One region of the Streptomyces tritici genome, then DNA from elsewhere that is predicted to be linked to it. Evidence: riboswitches for the same ligand, from Rfam matches in the RefSeq annotation. Region 1 holds a riboswitch; the other holds the start of a gene.
What was found. Region 1 has a riboswitch for cyclic di-AMP ahead of ACNJ93_RS14865 (M23 family metallopeptidase). Riboswitches for the same ligand answer to the same signal wherever they lie in the genome.
Positions count from the first base shown of each region.

Region 2: it holds a riboswitch for cyclic di-AMP, as region 1 does, so the genes downstream of both, ACNJ93_RS08470 (LysM peptidoglycan-binding domain-containing protein) here and ACNJ93_RS14865 (M23 family metallopeptidase) in region 1, are expected to answer to the same signal.

Region 1 is NZ_CP183183.1:3,239,433-3,246,821, reverse strand. It holds gene ACNJ93_RS14885 (sigma-70 family RNA polymerase sigma factor) at 1-406, opposite strand, end outside; gene ACNJ93_RS14880 (rhodanese-like domain-containing protein) at 615-1,121, shown strand; tRNA gene ACNJ93_RS14875 (tRNA-Met) at 1,207-1,280, shown strand; gene ACNJ93_RS14870 (PP2C family protein-serine/threonine phosphatase) at 1,489-2,646, shown strand; cyclic di-AMP (ydaO/yuaA leader) riboswitch at 2,882-3,015, shown strand; gene ACNJ93_RS14865 (M23 family metallopeptidase) at 3,027-4,073, shown strand; gene ACNJ93_RS14860 (PrsW family intramembrane metalloprotease) at 4,080-5,378, opposite strand; gene trmB (tRNA (guanosine(46)-N7)-methyltransferase TrmB) at 5,472-6,191, opposite strand; gene lhgO (L-2-hydroxyglutarate oxidase) at 6,386-7,389, opposite strand, start outside.
Region 2 is NZ_CP183183.1:1,828,767-1,836,155, reverse strand. It holds gene ACNJ93_RS08490 (bifunctional DNA primase/polymerase) at 1-484, shown strand, start outside; gene ACNJ93_RS08485 (hypothetical protein) at 542-1,531, opposite strand; gene ACNJ93_RS08480 (hypothetical protein) at 1,671-2,549, shown strand; gene ACNJ93_RS08475 (PhzF family phenazine biosynthesis protein) at 2,530-3,228, shown strand; gene ACNJ93_RS08470 (LysM peptidoglycan-binding domain-containing protein) at 3,410-4,243, opposite strand; cyclic di-AMP (ydaO/yuaA leader) riboswitch at 4,247-4,433, opposite strand; gene ACNJ93_RS08465 (acyltransferase family protein) at 4,782-6,083, shown strand; gene ACNJ93_RS08460 (heme oxygenase (biliverdin-producing)) at 6,094-6,744, opposite strand; gene map (type I methionyl aminopeptidase) at 6,859-7,389, opposite strand, start outside.

The sequences.
Region 1 (7,389 bases):
CCGAGTCGGCCATCAGCGCCTGCTGCTCGGGGTCGGTGGTCCGGGCCACCGGGTCGGGGGCGGCCCGGATCACCGGGTCGGGGACGTGCACCCGGGCGTCCAGGGAGTCCTCGCGGCGGGAGGTGCGGGAGCGCAGCATGTCGAGGCAGACCCGGCCGACGACGGTGGTCAGCCAGCCGCTGAGGTTCTCGACGGCGGAGGTGTCGCTGCGGTTCAGCTTGAGCCAGGCCTCCTGGACGGCGTCCTCCGCCTCGCTGACCGAGCCGAGCATCCGGTACGCGACCGCCCGCAGGTGATCGCGGTCCGCCTCGAAGCGCCGGGCCAGCAGCTCGCGGTCCGGCGCGCTCGCGCCTCCCGGGGCGTCGGTGTGCGGGTCCGCGTGCGTCTCCTGCGGTTCCGGGTTCATGTCTTCCGTCCGTTCCCCTCGTCGGACCGGCGTGGTCCCGGTCCCCACCGTCATGACGGGCCGCGGGGGGACGATGTGACCGTCCGGCGTCCCGGCACGTGAGATCCGCACCGGATCGCGCCGCACGCGCGGGAATCCCCGGCCGGACCCGGCAAGCACCGGGATTCCCCACTTCAGCCCGATGATCTTCGTCCGTAGGTTCTCAGACATGACGACGACGCACACCCAGAACGCCCAGACCGCCGCGACCACCGCCAACCCCGTGCTCCGCGTGCCGCCCGCCTCCCCGGCCGCGGCCGCCGCGTACTTCTCCGCGAGCCTGGCCTTCCACGCGGACGTCTCCGACGTCGCCGCCGCGCTCGCGGCCGGCGGCGACCCCGGCTTCGTGCTCCTCGACTCCCGCTCCACGGCCTCCTGGGACCAGGGCCACGTGCCCGGAGCGGTCCACCTGCCGACCGCGCAGATCCCCGAGCAGGCCGAGCGGCTCCTGGACAAGGCCGTCCCGGTCGTCACGTACTGCTGGGGCCCCGGCTGCAACGGCGCGACCCGCGCCGCCCTGGCCCTCGCCGAGCTCGGCTACCAGGTCAAGGAGATGCTCGGCGGCTTCGAGTACTGGGTGCGCGAGGGCTTCGCGTACGAGACCTGGGAGGGCCCGGCGGGGCGCGCCGCCGACCCGCTGACCGCGCCGGTCGACGCCGAGGACTGCGGCTGCTGAACGGCGGGTGAGACCAGGGTCACGCCCCTGTGGCGAAAAGCGATTTCCGATGCTGTCCGCGATGACGTACTGTTGGGTTCACCGACGCGGGGTGGAGCAGCTCGGTAGCTCGCTGGGCTCATAACCCAGAGGTCGCAGGTTCAAATCCTGTCCCCGCTACTGAAGACGAAGGCTCGGATCCATCAAGGATCCGGGCCTTCGCGCATGCCCGGCCCTCGGCTGCCCCGGCCCCCGCAAGTCACAGGCCCTCGCGAGCGGCCCCGTCCCCCGGACGGCCGACGGCGGGTCGCCGCGGGGCGCGGCTGCGGCCAGCCTGGATGGGGCGGAGCACCGTCCGCGGCTCGGGCGGACCGGCAGGAGACCACAGGTGGGGCGACGATCGGCGGGCGGAGGGAAGAACGGCGAGGCGAGGCTCTCGCCGGTTCAGCGACGCTTCGTCCGCGCCCTGCCCGCGCTCGTCATCCTCGGCGGCGCGGCCTTCGACCTGTCCACGCCGCCCGAGTACACCGCGGCCCCGCTGTACTCGGCCGCCCCGCTGATCGCCGCGCCGCTGTTCTCCTTCCGGCTGACCCTGCTGACCGTCGTCGTCGCGGTGCTCGCCAGCTTCGGACTGCACTGGTACAACGACACGGCCGGCGACGTTCCCGCCATCACCGAGAACCTGACCGTCCTGACGGTCTCCGCCTTCGCGCTGCTCATCAACCGGGCGGTGCAGCGCAGCGGCGAGCGGCTGGCGTCCGCGCGGGTGATCGCCGAGGCGGCGCAGAAGGCCGTGCTGCCCACCCCCGCCGAGCGGATCGGCGCGCTGCACGTGGCGGCGCGGTACGAGGCGGCGCAGGCGGACGCGTTCATCGGCGGCGACCTGTTCGCGGTCCAGGACACCCCGTACGGGGTGCGGCTGGTGGTCGGCGACGTCCGCGGCAAGGGGCTGGACGCGGTGGAGGCGGTGGCGGTGGTCATCGGCGCGTTCCGGGAGGCGGCCGAGCAGGAGGCCGCGCTGGAGGGCGTGGCGCAGCGGCTGGAGCGGGCGCTGGCCCGGGAGGGCAGGCGGCGCGGCAGCCTGGACGCCTTCGAGGGCTTCACGACCGCCGTGCTCGCCGAGATCCCGGGCGGCCGGGAGCGGGTGCGGATCGTCAACCGGGGCCATCCGGAGCCGCTGCTGCTGCACGTCGACGGAGGGCTGGAGCGGCTGACGCCGAGCCAGGCGGCGCTGCCGCTGGGCATGGGCGACCTGGGCGCCTGGCCGGACCGGGTGGACGACTGGCCGTACCCGCCCGGCGCGACGCTGCTCTTCTACACGGACGGCCTCTCCGAGGCGCGCGACGAGCACGGCGCCTTCTACGCGCCGGGGGAGCGGCTCTCCGGCCGGATCTTCCCGGGGCCCGGGGAGCTCCTGGACGCACTGGTCGACGACGTGCGCCGGTACACCGGGGGCGGGTCGACGGACGACATGGCGCTGCTGGCGGTGAGCCGGCCGGCGGAGGGCCAGCCGGAGCGACGGCGGACGATGCCGGTGGTGCCGTGACGATGGGTAGTCGCGGGATCTCGGAGAGATAACGACTGACGGGGCGTCACTTCGCGTGGATCCGGCCGGCGGTCGCCGACGCGGGGCCAACTCGCCCGTTTCCACCCTGTTCTGGAGGATTAAGTCCAGGCCAAGGGGCGGAACGATCAAGAGGAACAGCTTGGAATCGGACCCCCGTGTCTATTAACGTTCGATAACGCAGCGCGGTCGTCCCAGCCGTCGCAAGAGTCGGCACCGTGCGCGTGCGCCGAATCCCGCAAGGGAACCGGGGAACCACCACTTGGGGTGAATCGGGTCGCACCCGACCCGTAGGAGACCTTCCTGCTCCGAACCCGTCAGCTAACCCGGTAGGCGAGAAGGAAGGAAAGGAGTACGCCTCCGTGGCGTCCAACCCTGCTGTCCCCCAGACCCATTTCGACGTGTACGGCCCCGCGGCCGGCGTCCCGGCCGTCGGTGGGGGAGGCGAAGGGGAGGAGTGGAACCCCGGCGAGGACGTGCTCCGCCCGGCCCGCGGCCGGCACCGTGTCGTCAAGCAGCGCAGCATCGCCCGCAGTTCCACCGTCCTCGGCGTCGGCGTCATCGCGGCGGTCGGCGCGGGCGGCCTGGCCACGGCCAAGGAGAAGCCCCCGGTCGCCATCTCGCTGCCGGACATGAACCTGCCCGCCGCCGCGGACCTGCCCGGCGTGGGCGACCTCATCGCCGACGAGCCCGCCGCCGTCAACGACGGCGTCGAGCCGCTCACCCAGTCCTCCGTGGCCCTCGCCGCCGACGGCTCCCAGAGCGGCGCCGACGCGGGCGAGGCCCTGCGCGCCCGCATCCTCCAGCAGGCCGAGCAGCAGCAGGCGACCGCGGAGGCCCAGGCCAAGGCGGCCGCCGAGAAGGCCGCCGCCGAGAAGGCCGCCGCCGAGGCGAAGGCCCAGCAGACCGCGGCCGCGGCCGAGGCGAAGGCCGCCGAGGAAGCGAAGCGCAAGGCCGAGGCGGAGGCCGCGGCCAAGGCGGAGGCGGCCCGCATCGCGGCCCTCGCCGCCAGCTACGCGCTGCCCACCTCCTCGTACACGATCACCTCCGAGTACGGCCAGGCCGGCTCCATGTGGTCCTCCGGCTACCACACCGGCCTCGACTTCGCCGCGCCCACCGGCACCCCGGTGAAGGCCGTCCACGGCGGCACCATCAAGTCGGCCGGCTGGTCCGGCTCGTACGGCTACCGGATCGTCCTGGAGCTGGAGGACGGCACCGAGGTCTGGTACGCCCACCTGTCCTCGATGACCGTGAGCGCGGGGCAGAGCGTGGGCACCGGCGACACGATCGGCCGCGTCGGCGCGACCGGCAACGTGACCGGCCCCCACCTCCACCTGGAGGTCCACACCGCGAGCGGCGCGGGCATCGACCCGGCCGCCTGGCTGCGGGAGCACGGCCAGAACGTCTGACGCGGCTCAGGCCCGGTACGGATTCGGGCCCGTGTAGTCGCGGTGCGGCGGGGGCGGCGGCACCGGCCGGAGCCGGCCCGTGGCGCCCGCCGCGTACGTGAGCGCCGGCGAGGCGAACGCCTTCCGCTGCCACAGGTGGTGCAGCAGCTCCTGCTCCCGCGCGGCGAAGTCCGGCTCCGCCGTGCCGCGGTGGGCCCGGTCCCGCAGGAACGCCAGGCTCGTCGCGAAGACCTCGTACTCGTGCACCGCGCGCCCCGCGGCGGCGCCGTACGCGGCGGAGGCGTACGAGCGGGCCACGGCGCGGGCCCGCATCGAGGACAGTGCCAGCGGCTCGGCGGGGGCGAGCCAGCCGGCCGCCGCGTACGCCGGGAGCCGCCCGGATATCGTGCGCAGCTCGCGCTGCCGGCTCCAGATCGCGAGCCAGGTCAGCAGGGCGAAGGCCGGCACCATGAACGCCCCGTACACGGCGAGGAAGCCCAGCGGGCTGCGGACGGCCGAGCCGTTCCACAGCGCGTGCACCCCCATCGCCAGCAGCAGCCCGCCGAGCGGCAGCAGGACGCGGCGGACCCGGTGCCGGCGGGCGGTGGCGGCGGCGAGCCCGAAGCCGATGCCGGTGCACACGGTGAACAGCGGATGGGCGAACGGCGTCAGCACGATCCGGCCGAAGAAGGTCATCACGGTCTTCGAGCCGAGGACGCCCGCGCCGGTCGCCAGGTCCTCGCCGAAGGCGTTGCCGAGATACAGGACGTTCTCGGTGAACGCGAAGCCGGTCGCGGTGAATCCGGCGACCACGACGCCGTCGACGAGGCCGGTGACGCGCGGGCGGCGGAACAGGAAGAGCAGAAGCAGGGCCCCGGCCTTGACGCTCTCCTCGACGACCGGGGCCACGTAGGTCGCGCCGAGGCTGAGCAGGTCGTCGGGGTCGGTGGTGGCGGTCGCGCCGGCGATCCAGCGGAGCGCGAAGGTGTTGGCGGTGAACGCCATGAGCGCGGCGGCGCCCGCGCCCCAGGCGAACGCGAAGATCAGGTTCTTCCAGGGGCCCGGGTCGACCCGGTCGAGCCAGCGGAACGCGGCCAGCAGCAGCGGGACCGGGAGCACCGCCAGGCCGAGGCCGACGAGGAAGCCCTCGGTGCCGGTCTTCTCGCGGAGCACGACCAGGAGCACCAGGCCGCAGAGCGCGAGCACGCCGAAGACGGCGGCGGCGCGCAGGGCCCGGCGGTGCCGGAGCAGCCGCCGCGGACGGTAGCGCCACTGGGCGCGGTCGCCCGGAGCGGCGGGCGGGGCGTCGGCGTCGGCGGTCGGCACGGGGTGGTGCGACGCGGCAGGCCGCGTCGGCGCGGGGTCATGAGGTGGCGCGAGGTGATTCGGCACGCTCCGACCGTAGCCGCGGGGCGGGGGCTACTTCCTGCGAAAAAGAAGATCATGCACCCGGTGGCCCTTGTCGAGGCCCTGGCCCTCGAAGCGGGTCAGCGGGCGGAACGCGGGCCGGGGGGCGAAGCCGCCGTCCTCGGCGGTGTTCTCGAAGTCGGGGTGCGCGGTGAGCACCTCGAGCATCTGCTCGGCGTACGGCTCCCAGTCGGTGGCGCAGTGCAGGATCGCGCCGGGCTTCATCCGGGTCGCGACGAGGCTCAGGAACTCCGGCTGGATCAGACGGCGCTTGTGGTGGCGCTTCTTGGGCCAGGGGTCCGGGAAGTAGACGCGGACGCCGTCGAGGGCGTCGGGCGTGAGCATCTCGCGGAGCAGGATGATCGCGTCGCCGTTGGCGACACGGACGTTGTCCAGGCCGTTGCGGTCGGCGAGGCCGAGGAGGTTGCCCTGGCCGGGGGTGTGGACGTCGACGGCGAGGATGCCGGTGCCGGGGTCGGCGGCGGCCATCTGCGCGGTGGCCTCGCCCATGCCGAACCCGATCTCCAGGACGACGGGCCGGCCGCCGAACATCGCGTCGAGGTCGAGGACGCTGTGCCCGTCGATGTCGAGGCCCCAGTCGGGCCACCGCTTGAGCAGGGCCTCGGCCTGGCCGGCGGTCACCCGGCTGCGGCGCGGCTGGAAACTCCGGATCCGCCGCTCGTGGTGTGAGCCGGCGGGATCGGGCGAGGGCCCTTCCCCGGGCGCGAACATGCGGCTGCCGCGGCGGGCGGGGGCGGAGGTTTCACGGATCTCAGACACAGTGCCCCCAATTTTACGTGCCCGGCGGCGGGAGCCCGTTTCCGCGCGGAGCTGCGGATCAGAGGAGCGGCGGCCGGGCCCGGCGGGTCGGAGCAGACCGGCCTGAGCAGGTCCGGCCGACGCAGCTCCGGTCCGTGCCGGTCCGGTCAGAGCAGGTCGAGCGCGCGCCGGGCGATCTCGCGGCCGATCGGCAGGGACGCCGTCGCCGCCGGCGAGGGGGCGTTCAGGACGTGGACCGTCCGGGGGGCCTCCTGGATCAGGAAGTCGTCCGCCAGGGTGCCGTCCCGCAGGACCGCCTGGGCGCGGACGCCCGCGGGCGCGGGCCGCAGGTCGGCCTCCTCCACCGAGGGGAGCAGCCGCCGCACCGCCTCCGTGAAGGCCCGCTTCGACAGCGAGCGGTGCAGCTCGCCCGCCCCGTACCGCCAGTGCTGCCGCGCGATCTGCCAGGAGCCCGGCCATGCCAGCGTCGCGGCCACGTCGCCGGGGCGGACCGTCGTCCACCCGTACCCCTCGCGCGCCAGCGCCGGCACCGCGTTCGGCCCGACGTGGACGCCTCCGTCGACGCCCCGCGTCAGATGCACCCCGAGGAAGGGGAACGCCGGGTCCGGGACCGGGTACACCAGTCCCCGTACCAGCGAGGGCCGCGTCAGCTCGTAGTACTCGCCCCGGAAGGGCACGATCCGCATCCCCGGGTCGTCGCCGGCGAGCCGGGCCACCCGGTCGCAGTGCAGGCCCGCGCAGTTCACCAGGACCCGCCCCCGCACGATCCGCCCGTCCGCCGTGCGGACCGCCACGCCCCACGGCCGCCGGTCGACCGCGACGACCTCCGCGCCGTACAGCACGTCCGCCCCGGCCGCGCCCGCCTCCTCGGCGAGCTGCGCCGCGACCGCCCCGTAGTCGCAGACCCCGGTGGTCCCGACGTGGATCGCCGCGATGCCGCGCACCCGCGGCTCGTACGCGCTGATCTGCGCCGGGCCCAGCTCCCGCACCGGGATCCCGTTCTCCCGGCCGCGCTGCACCAGCGCGTGCAGCCGCGGCAGCTCGTCCCGCCCGGTGGCGACGATCAGCTTGCCGGTGACCTCGTGGGGGATGCCGTACTCGGCGCAGAACTTCACCATCTCCGCCGCGCCCGCGACCGCGTACCGCGCCT
Region 2 (7,389 bases), 1.4 Mb from region 1:
CAACTTCATCACCGCGACCGGCATGGTCCACGACGTCCTCGACGTTCCGCTGGACGCCGGTCGCGCCGCTCTGGAGCGGCTGCTCGCCGAGGGCGTCGACGTCGGCCCGGTCGCCGAGTCCGGCGCGGCCGTCGCGGAGGACGAGCTGCCCGCCGACGAGCGCCGCATGCTGTTCTTCACCGCCACCCGCGGCACCCCCGAGGACGAGGACGAGTGGTGGCCCTGCGAGCTGGACTGCCACCCCGAGACCATGGACGAGCACCCCGGCCTGCGCTGGCACTGCCGCGGCAGCTACGTCCTCGTCCCGCCGGCCCGGCTGCCCGGCGACGACCGCACCGTGGAGTGGGTGCGCGGCCCGGAGCACGCCCTGCCCGACCCGCTGACCCTGCTGGAAGCCCTCACCGACGCCTGCGCCCGGTACGCCGACGAGCGCGCCGCCGAGGGCGCGGAGCACCCCCAGCCCGCCTGGCCGCTCGGCCGCTGACCGCAGGCGAAGGGGCGGCCGCGGCCGCCCCTTCCTCGCATCACGCGCCCGGGCCCGCTACGAGCCCTTCGCGCCCGTCACGCCCTGCAGCCGGCCCGCTATCGTCACCGCGTCCTTCGAGGCCGCCTGCGCCGCCGGCTTCACCAGCGCCGCCTGGTTCGACACCCACTCCTTGGTGACGGTGTTCGTCACCTCGCCGGTCATCAGCGCCTTCACGTCCGGATCGACCTTCGGCCGGTAGCCCTGCGCCGCCGTCTGCCGCTCGAAGTAGCGGATGGCGAAGAACACCAGCGCCCCGCCGTCCTCGGTCTCCAGCGCGACCGGCGCGTTGTCGCCGTCGTCCATCGGCTGGTCGACGTACTGCGTCGCCAGGCCCAGCCGCTTCGCGTTCTTCTCCCGCGCCTGCCGCCACAGCGTGGTGTGCGCGCCGGGCGCGAACATCCGCGGCTCGCCGGACTTCAGGTACGAGACGTAACTCCCGCCCAGGTCCTTCGGGGACACCGCGAGCTTCGGGTCGCCCGCGGCGACCGGCACCGCGTACCCGTCCTTCTTCTTGAAGACCGGGACCTCGTCCGGCGACAGGATCGCCAGGTGCGCGACCTCCCACAGCTGCTCGGCCCCGTTGCGCACGAACACCAGCAGCCAGCGGTCGTCCGCGCGCTGCGCGCCGCGGTCCCGGTTGGCGTCGGTGTCCGCCACGAACCAGCGCGGCCAGCCCGCCTTCTTCGGGATGACGAACTTCGCGTCCGTCAGCTCCAGCGGCTTGTGCTTCGGATTGCCCCCGGGGCTCGTGACCGAACGGGCCTTCAGGCCCGCCTGGTTGATCGCGCCCAGCGGCCCGGTGACGCGGCCGGCGTCGAGGGCCGGGTCGTAGGCCTTGTCGGCCGCGTTGTACGCCGCGGTGAAGTCCTTCAGGGCCTGCTCGGCCTCCGTCGTCGTCACCGCCGGCACGAGCTCCAGCTCGCCGTGCACCGTCACGCAGCCGCTCGCCGTCAGCGCCAGCACCGTCGTCGCCACGACCGCCGTCGCCGGCCTCCGCCTTCTCATCGGTTGCCTTCTGCTCCTCCACCCGCACCGGACGTCCGAACCCTACCGGGGCCGCGCACCCCGCGAGTGCCGGGACCGGACAGTGCGTCCACACCGTGACCTGAGGACCCGTCGGGCCGGCGCTGTTAGCGTGCGGCCCATGAGCGACCCCCATGCCGCGCGGATCCTCCGGGAGACCCTGCCCGGAGCGCTCGCGCTGACCGTGACCGGCCGGCCCGGACCGCCGCCGCTGCGGATGGAGATGACCGACGGGCGGCGACTGCTGCTGCGCCAGGGCGGCCGGGTCCTGCTGCTCGGCCGGGTCGACCCGGACCGCGGGGGAGTGGCGCTGCGCCTGGGGCCGGGCCACCGCTCGCCGCTGCCGCCGCTGAGCGCCGACGCGTCCCGCCGCGGCCCCGACTGGCGCCACCGGTACGCGGGGCTGCTCGGCGACGCGGCGGAGGGGCCGCTGCACGACGGCCGCTGGCTGCTCGCGGAGCGCCCCACCCTCCCGTACGGCGCCTGGCGCCACGAACTGGCCCGCACCTGGCCCGAGGCGTACCTCGACTGGAACGCCGGCTGGAACGGCGTCGTCCCGCTGCGCCCGCTCTCCGCCCCCGACGCGCCGCGCGTCAAGGCGTACCGCCGCCGGGCCCGGGAGGGCGTCCTGCCGCCCGTGCTGCTGTGGTGGGTGTCCGCCTTCGACGGCTGGGTGATCCTCGACGGCCACGACCGGGCCGTGGCGGCGCTGGCCGAGGACCGCGAGCCGGAATCGGTGGTGCTCACGCGCGGCGAGGACGAGGAGGAGCAGCGGGAGGTGCTCGACCGGGTCGTCGCGTGGCACGAACGGCTCCTGGCGGGCCTCGGCGACGACCCGGCCAAGGAGCCGCAGCGCCGCTGGGCGGTGGAGGCGCTGGCGCGGACGGCGGCGGGCCTGCCGTACGACCGGAAGCGCACCGCGGCGTGGCCGGTTCCCGGTGGAGCGGCGGAATGGGACGCGCTGATGCTTGAATTCCGCCATGAACACGACCGCTCATAGCCGGCCCGGTCCCGACGGGCGCGCCACGGACGTCGACGTCCTGCGCGTCTTCTGCGCGGGCGACGGCCGGTACGGCAACGCCCTCGGCGTGGTGCGCGACGGGCGCGGCCACCCCGACGAGGCGTCCCGGCAGGCGCTGGCCAAGGAACTCGGCTTCAGCGAGACGGTGTTCGTGGACGACCCCGAGCGCGGGGCGGTCGACATCTACACCCCCGGCGTGCGGCTGCCGTTCGCGGGGCACCCGGTCGTCGGCGCGGCCTGGCTGCTCGACCTGGAGGTCGTCCACCCGCCGGCCGGCGAGGTGTGGGTCCGCGGCGACGGCGAGTTCACCTGGATCGAGGCCCGCGCGGAGTGGGCCCCGCCGCGCACCCTGCGGCAGTACGGCTCGGCGCGCGAGGTCGACGCGCTGGCCGTCCCCGAGCCGGGGGAGTGGATCTACGCCTGGGCCTGGGAGGAGGAGGCCGCCGGCCGCATCCGCGCCCGTGCCTTCCCGGGCCGCGGCGACGGGATCGACGAGGACGAGGCGACCGGCGCGGCCGCGCTGCTGCTCACGGCCGCGCTGGGCCGGGCCCTGAACATCACGCAGGGCCTGGGCTCGCAGATCCTGACCGCCCCGGGCCCGGACGGGATCATCGAGCTCGGCGGCAGGGTGCGCCTGGAGCGCACCCTGACCGTCTGAGCCCGGAGCCCCTCAGGGCCTAGGGGGTGTCTCGTCGATCAAGCCGGGCTCCCGACGTCTGGCACCGCGCCTCGCCGCGTTGTCGTCGGTCGCCGACGCGCTGCGTCGCCTCCCTCCTCCGCCTTGCGATGCACGGCACCAGACGCCGCTCGCTGATCCGGCCTGATCGACAAGACACCCCCTAGTACGCCCCGAAGACGTTGTCGATGGAGCCGTACCGGTCCGCCGCGTAGTTGCAGGCGGCGGTGATGTTGGCGACCGGGTCGAACGGGTCCATGGACGTGCCGGGCACGTGGTAGGCCCGGAACGTCGGGTCGATCACCTGGAGCAGGCCCTTGGACGGGGTGCCGGCGGCCGCGTTGGAGTCCCAGTTGTTGATGGCCAGCGGGTTGCCGGAGGACTCGCGCAGGATGTTGCGGTGGATGCCGTCGTACGAGCCCGGGATGCCGTGCTGGGCCATGACGTCGAGGGCTTCGCGGATCCAGCCGTCGAGGTTGTTCGCGTACGTCTTGGGCGCGGCGGCCTTCGCGGGGGCGGCCTGGGCCGGGGCGGCCTTCGGCGCGGTCCGCTCGGCGGAGCGGCTGGCGCGCTCGGCCTTGGCGGGAGCGGACTTCTCCTTGGCGGGGGCGGCGGCCTTCTTTCCGGTGAGGGAAAGGCGCAGGCCCGGGTGAATGAGTGACGGATCGTCACCCACGGCACTCCGATTGGCGCGGTAGAGGCTCTTCCAGCCCCCGGAGATGTTCTGCTCGTCCGCGATCACCGAAAGGGAATCGCCGCGGACGACGGTGTACGTCTTCGGCGCGGAATTCGGCTTCACGGCGGTCGTGATCTTTTCGACCGCGGCGCCGGCCGCGGCCGTGTGCGCGGGGGTCTGCTGGGACGCTGCCTGCGGCGCGGCCTGGGCGCCGGTCGGGATCAGCGGCAGCGCGAGCGCGGCGCCGCCGGTGCCGGCCATGGCGATGCCACGGCTCAGGGGACGTCGCTTGGGACGGCGGTGCTTACCGGATGCGGGCATGGTCGTTCCTCTCCGGCGCCTTCGGGGTGAGCTGTCGGGTTCGGGCTGGAGCTGCCCGGCCGCACGCGGCGGCTTCACCCCAAGCCGTCGCGGAATTCCGTGCCGGCGCATTCGTGGGTCCCCCGCTCCTGCCGACGGGTGCGTGCTCGGTGGATTTCCGGACGGTGGCAGGATTCGGCGGTCCGTCCGGGGTCGACGCGAACGTAGGCGAGAAATGCGACGCGAAACAAGACGCGTATTTCCCGGCCCCATGAAATGGATCAACGATTTCGGGACGCGCCGGGAGCGAACTTCCTTGTGGTGCGGGGTGCTGAGGACGTTTCGGCCGGAGGGCGGGGTTCCGTCACGTGACGGACATCACGGGGAGCGGAATCGGTATGACCGAAAAGGAAAAGGGAGTTGATAAAAGACCGAAGAGAAGGCATTAGGGGCCTAGGAGGCTCTTGGGTCGGTTTGGGCGAATTGGGGGGCGTACTCAGGCGCGGGATGAGTACCCGAGCGCTGCCGCCCGACGGCCGCCGCCCGGCACGGTGTCCGCATGGGAATCAGCGCGCGCGAACTCGCCGACCGCACGCCGGCGACACGGGACCGGTACGTCGACCTGCTGCGGGTCGCCTCACTCGGCGTCGTGGTGCTCGGGCACTGGCTGATGGCCGCCGTCACGGCGGACGGCGCGATCGGCAACCTGCTGGCCGTCGTCCCCGAACTCCAGGTCGTGACCTGGGTGTTCCAGGTCATGCCGGTCTTCTTCTTCGTCGGCGGCTTCGCGCACGCCCTCGCCCACCGCTCCCGCCCGCGGTACGCGGCGTTCCTGCGGGCCCGGCTGCAGCGGCTGCTGCGGCCCACGATGGTGTTCGTCGCGGTGTGGGGCGCGCTCGCGCTCGCCGTCCAACTCCTCGGCGCGGACCGGGGCCTGACGGGCGTCGCGCTGCGACTCGTCGCCCAGCCGCTGTGGTTCATCGGCATCTACCTGGCGATGGTCGCCCTCACCCCGCCGCTCCTGAAGCTCCACGAGCGGTACGGCTGGGGCGCGTTCGGCGCGCTGGTCGCCGCGGCGGCCGCGGTGGACGCGCTGCGGTTCGCGGCGGACGTGCCGTACGTGGAGTTCCTGAACTTCGCGTTCGTCTGGCTGGCGGTGCATCAGCTCGGCTTCCTGCGCGCCGACGGGATGCTCCGGCTGCCGGGCGCGCTCGCCGCCGCCGGCCTGGCGGGCGCGGGCCTGCTGGTGGCCTTCGGCCCGTACCCGCTGTCGATGGTCGGGATGCCCGGCGAGAAGGTCTCCAACATGGCCCCGCCCACGCTGGCCCTGCTCTGTCACGGCCTGTGGCTCGTCGGCGCGGTCGAGCTGCTGCGGGGGCCCGGCACCCGGCTCGTGGCGCGGGCGGGCGTCTGGCACAAGGTCGTCGCGGCGAACGGCATCGCCATGACCGCGTTCCTGTGGCACCTGACGGCGATGCTCGGCGTGTACGGGGCTCTGCTCGCCCTCGGCCGCGGGCTCCCCGAGCCGGCGACGGCCGCCTGGTGGGCCCAGGCGCCCCTGCGGCTCGCGGCGGCCGCCGCCCTCACGGCCCTGCTCGTCGCCGTCTTCCGCCGCTTCGAGCGCCCGGCGCCCGCCGCGCCGGCCAGCGGCGCCGGCGGCCCGGTGGCGGCGCTCGGCATCACCCTCGCGCTGTTCGGCGTCCTCGGCCTGTCGATGGTCGGCTTCGGCGGCCTCCTGGAGGGCCGTACCGCCCTGCTGGTGGCCGTGCGCGTGAGCGCCCCGGCGGCGGTCGCCATGGCGCTCGCCGGCTGGCTCCTGGTGGAACGGGCGGGACGGGCGGGACGGGCGGGACGGGCGTGACCAGGCGGTCCTACGCGCTCAGCGGGAACTCGGCCGCCAGCTCGCGGAACATCGCCCCGTTGTGGTCGAAGGCGCGCTTGCACTCGTCGACGATCCGCTGCCGCTCCAGGTCGTCCGCGTTCACGGCGTCCAGCAGCTCGCGGTAACCGCGCTTGAAGGCCGCCGGGTTGGCGATGTCCTCGAAGACGTAGAAGCGGACGCCGTCGCCCTTGCGGGCGAAGCCCCAGGTGCGCTCGGCGCGGTCGCGGATGATCTGGCCGCCCGAGAGGTCCCCGAGGTAGCGGGTGTAGTGGTGGGCCACGTACCCCGCGGGCCAGTCACGGGCGCAGGCTGCGACGCGGTCGGCGTACGCGGCGGTGGACGGCAGCGGGGAGACGCCGGCCCGCCAGTCCGGCCCGCGCAGGTGCGTGAGGTCGCGCTCGAGGGCGGCCGTGCGGAACAGCTCCGGCCGTATGAACGGCCCGGCGACCGGGTCGGTGCGCAGCGTCTCGGCGCCCTCCTCCAGCGCGCGGTACACGAACCAGAGCTGCTCGGTGTAGCGCGCGTACGCGTCGACGCCGAGGCGGCCGCCGAGGAGGTCGGTCATGAAGCCCGACGACTCGGCCTCGGTGTGCTGCGCCTGCGACGCGGTGCGGATCAGCGTGGAGAAGGGCGTGGTCAAGGCATGCCTCCGGGACCGATCGGGACGGGAACCGGTCCGATCCTGCTCCTTAGGCTTACCTAAGTCAACCGGTTCCCGACGGCCTGTCGGTAAAGACGCTACCCCGCGGAGGGCCTACGGCAACGTGAGAATCTCGGCCCCGCCGTCCGTGACCACGAGGGTGTGCTCGAACTGGGCGGTCCGCTTGCGGTCCTTCGTGACCACCGTCCAGCCGTCGTCCCACATGTCGTACTCGTGCGTGCCGAGGGTCAGCATCGGCTCGATGGTGAACGTCATGCCGGGCTGGATCACCGTCGTGTGGTGGGGCGAGTCGTAGTGCGGGACGATCAGACCGGAATGGAAGGACGAGTTGATGCCGTGACCCGTGAAGTCCCGGACGACGCCGTAGCCGAAGCGCTTGGCGTACGACTCGATGACCCGGCCGATGATGTTGATCTGACGGCCGGGCTTGACGGCCTTGATGGCCCGGTTCAGGGACTCGCGGGTCCGCTCGACCAGGAGCCGCGACTCCTCGTCGACGTCGCCGCAGAGATAGGTGGCGTTGTTGTCGCCGTGCACGCCGTGGATGTACGCGGTGACGTCGAGGTTCACGATGTCGCCGTCGCGCAGCACGGTGGAGTCCGGGATGCCGTGGCAGATGACCTC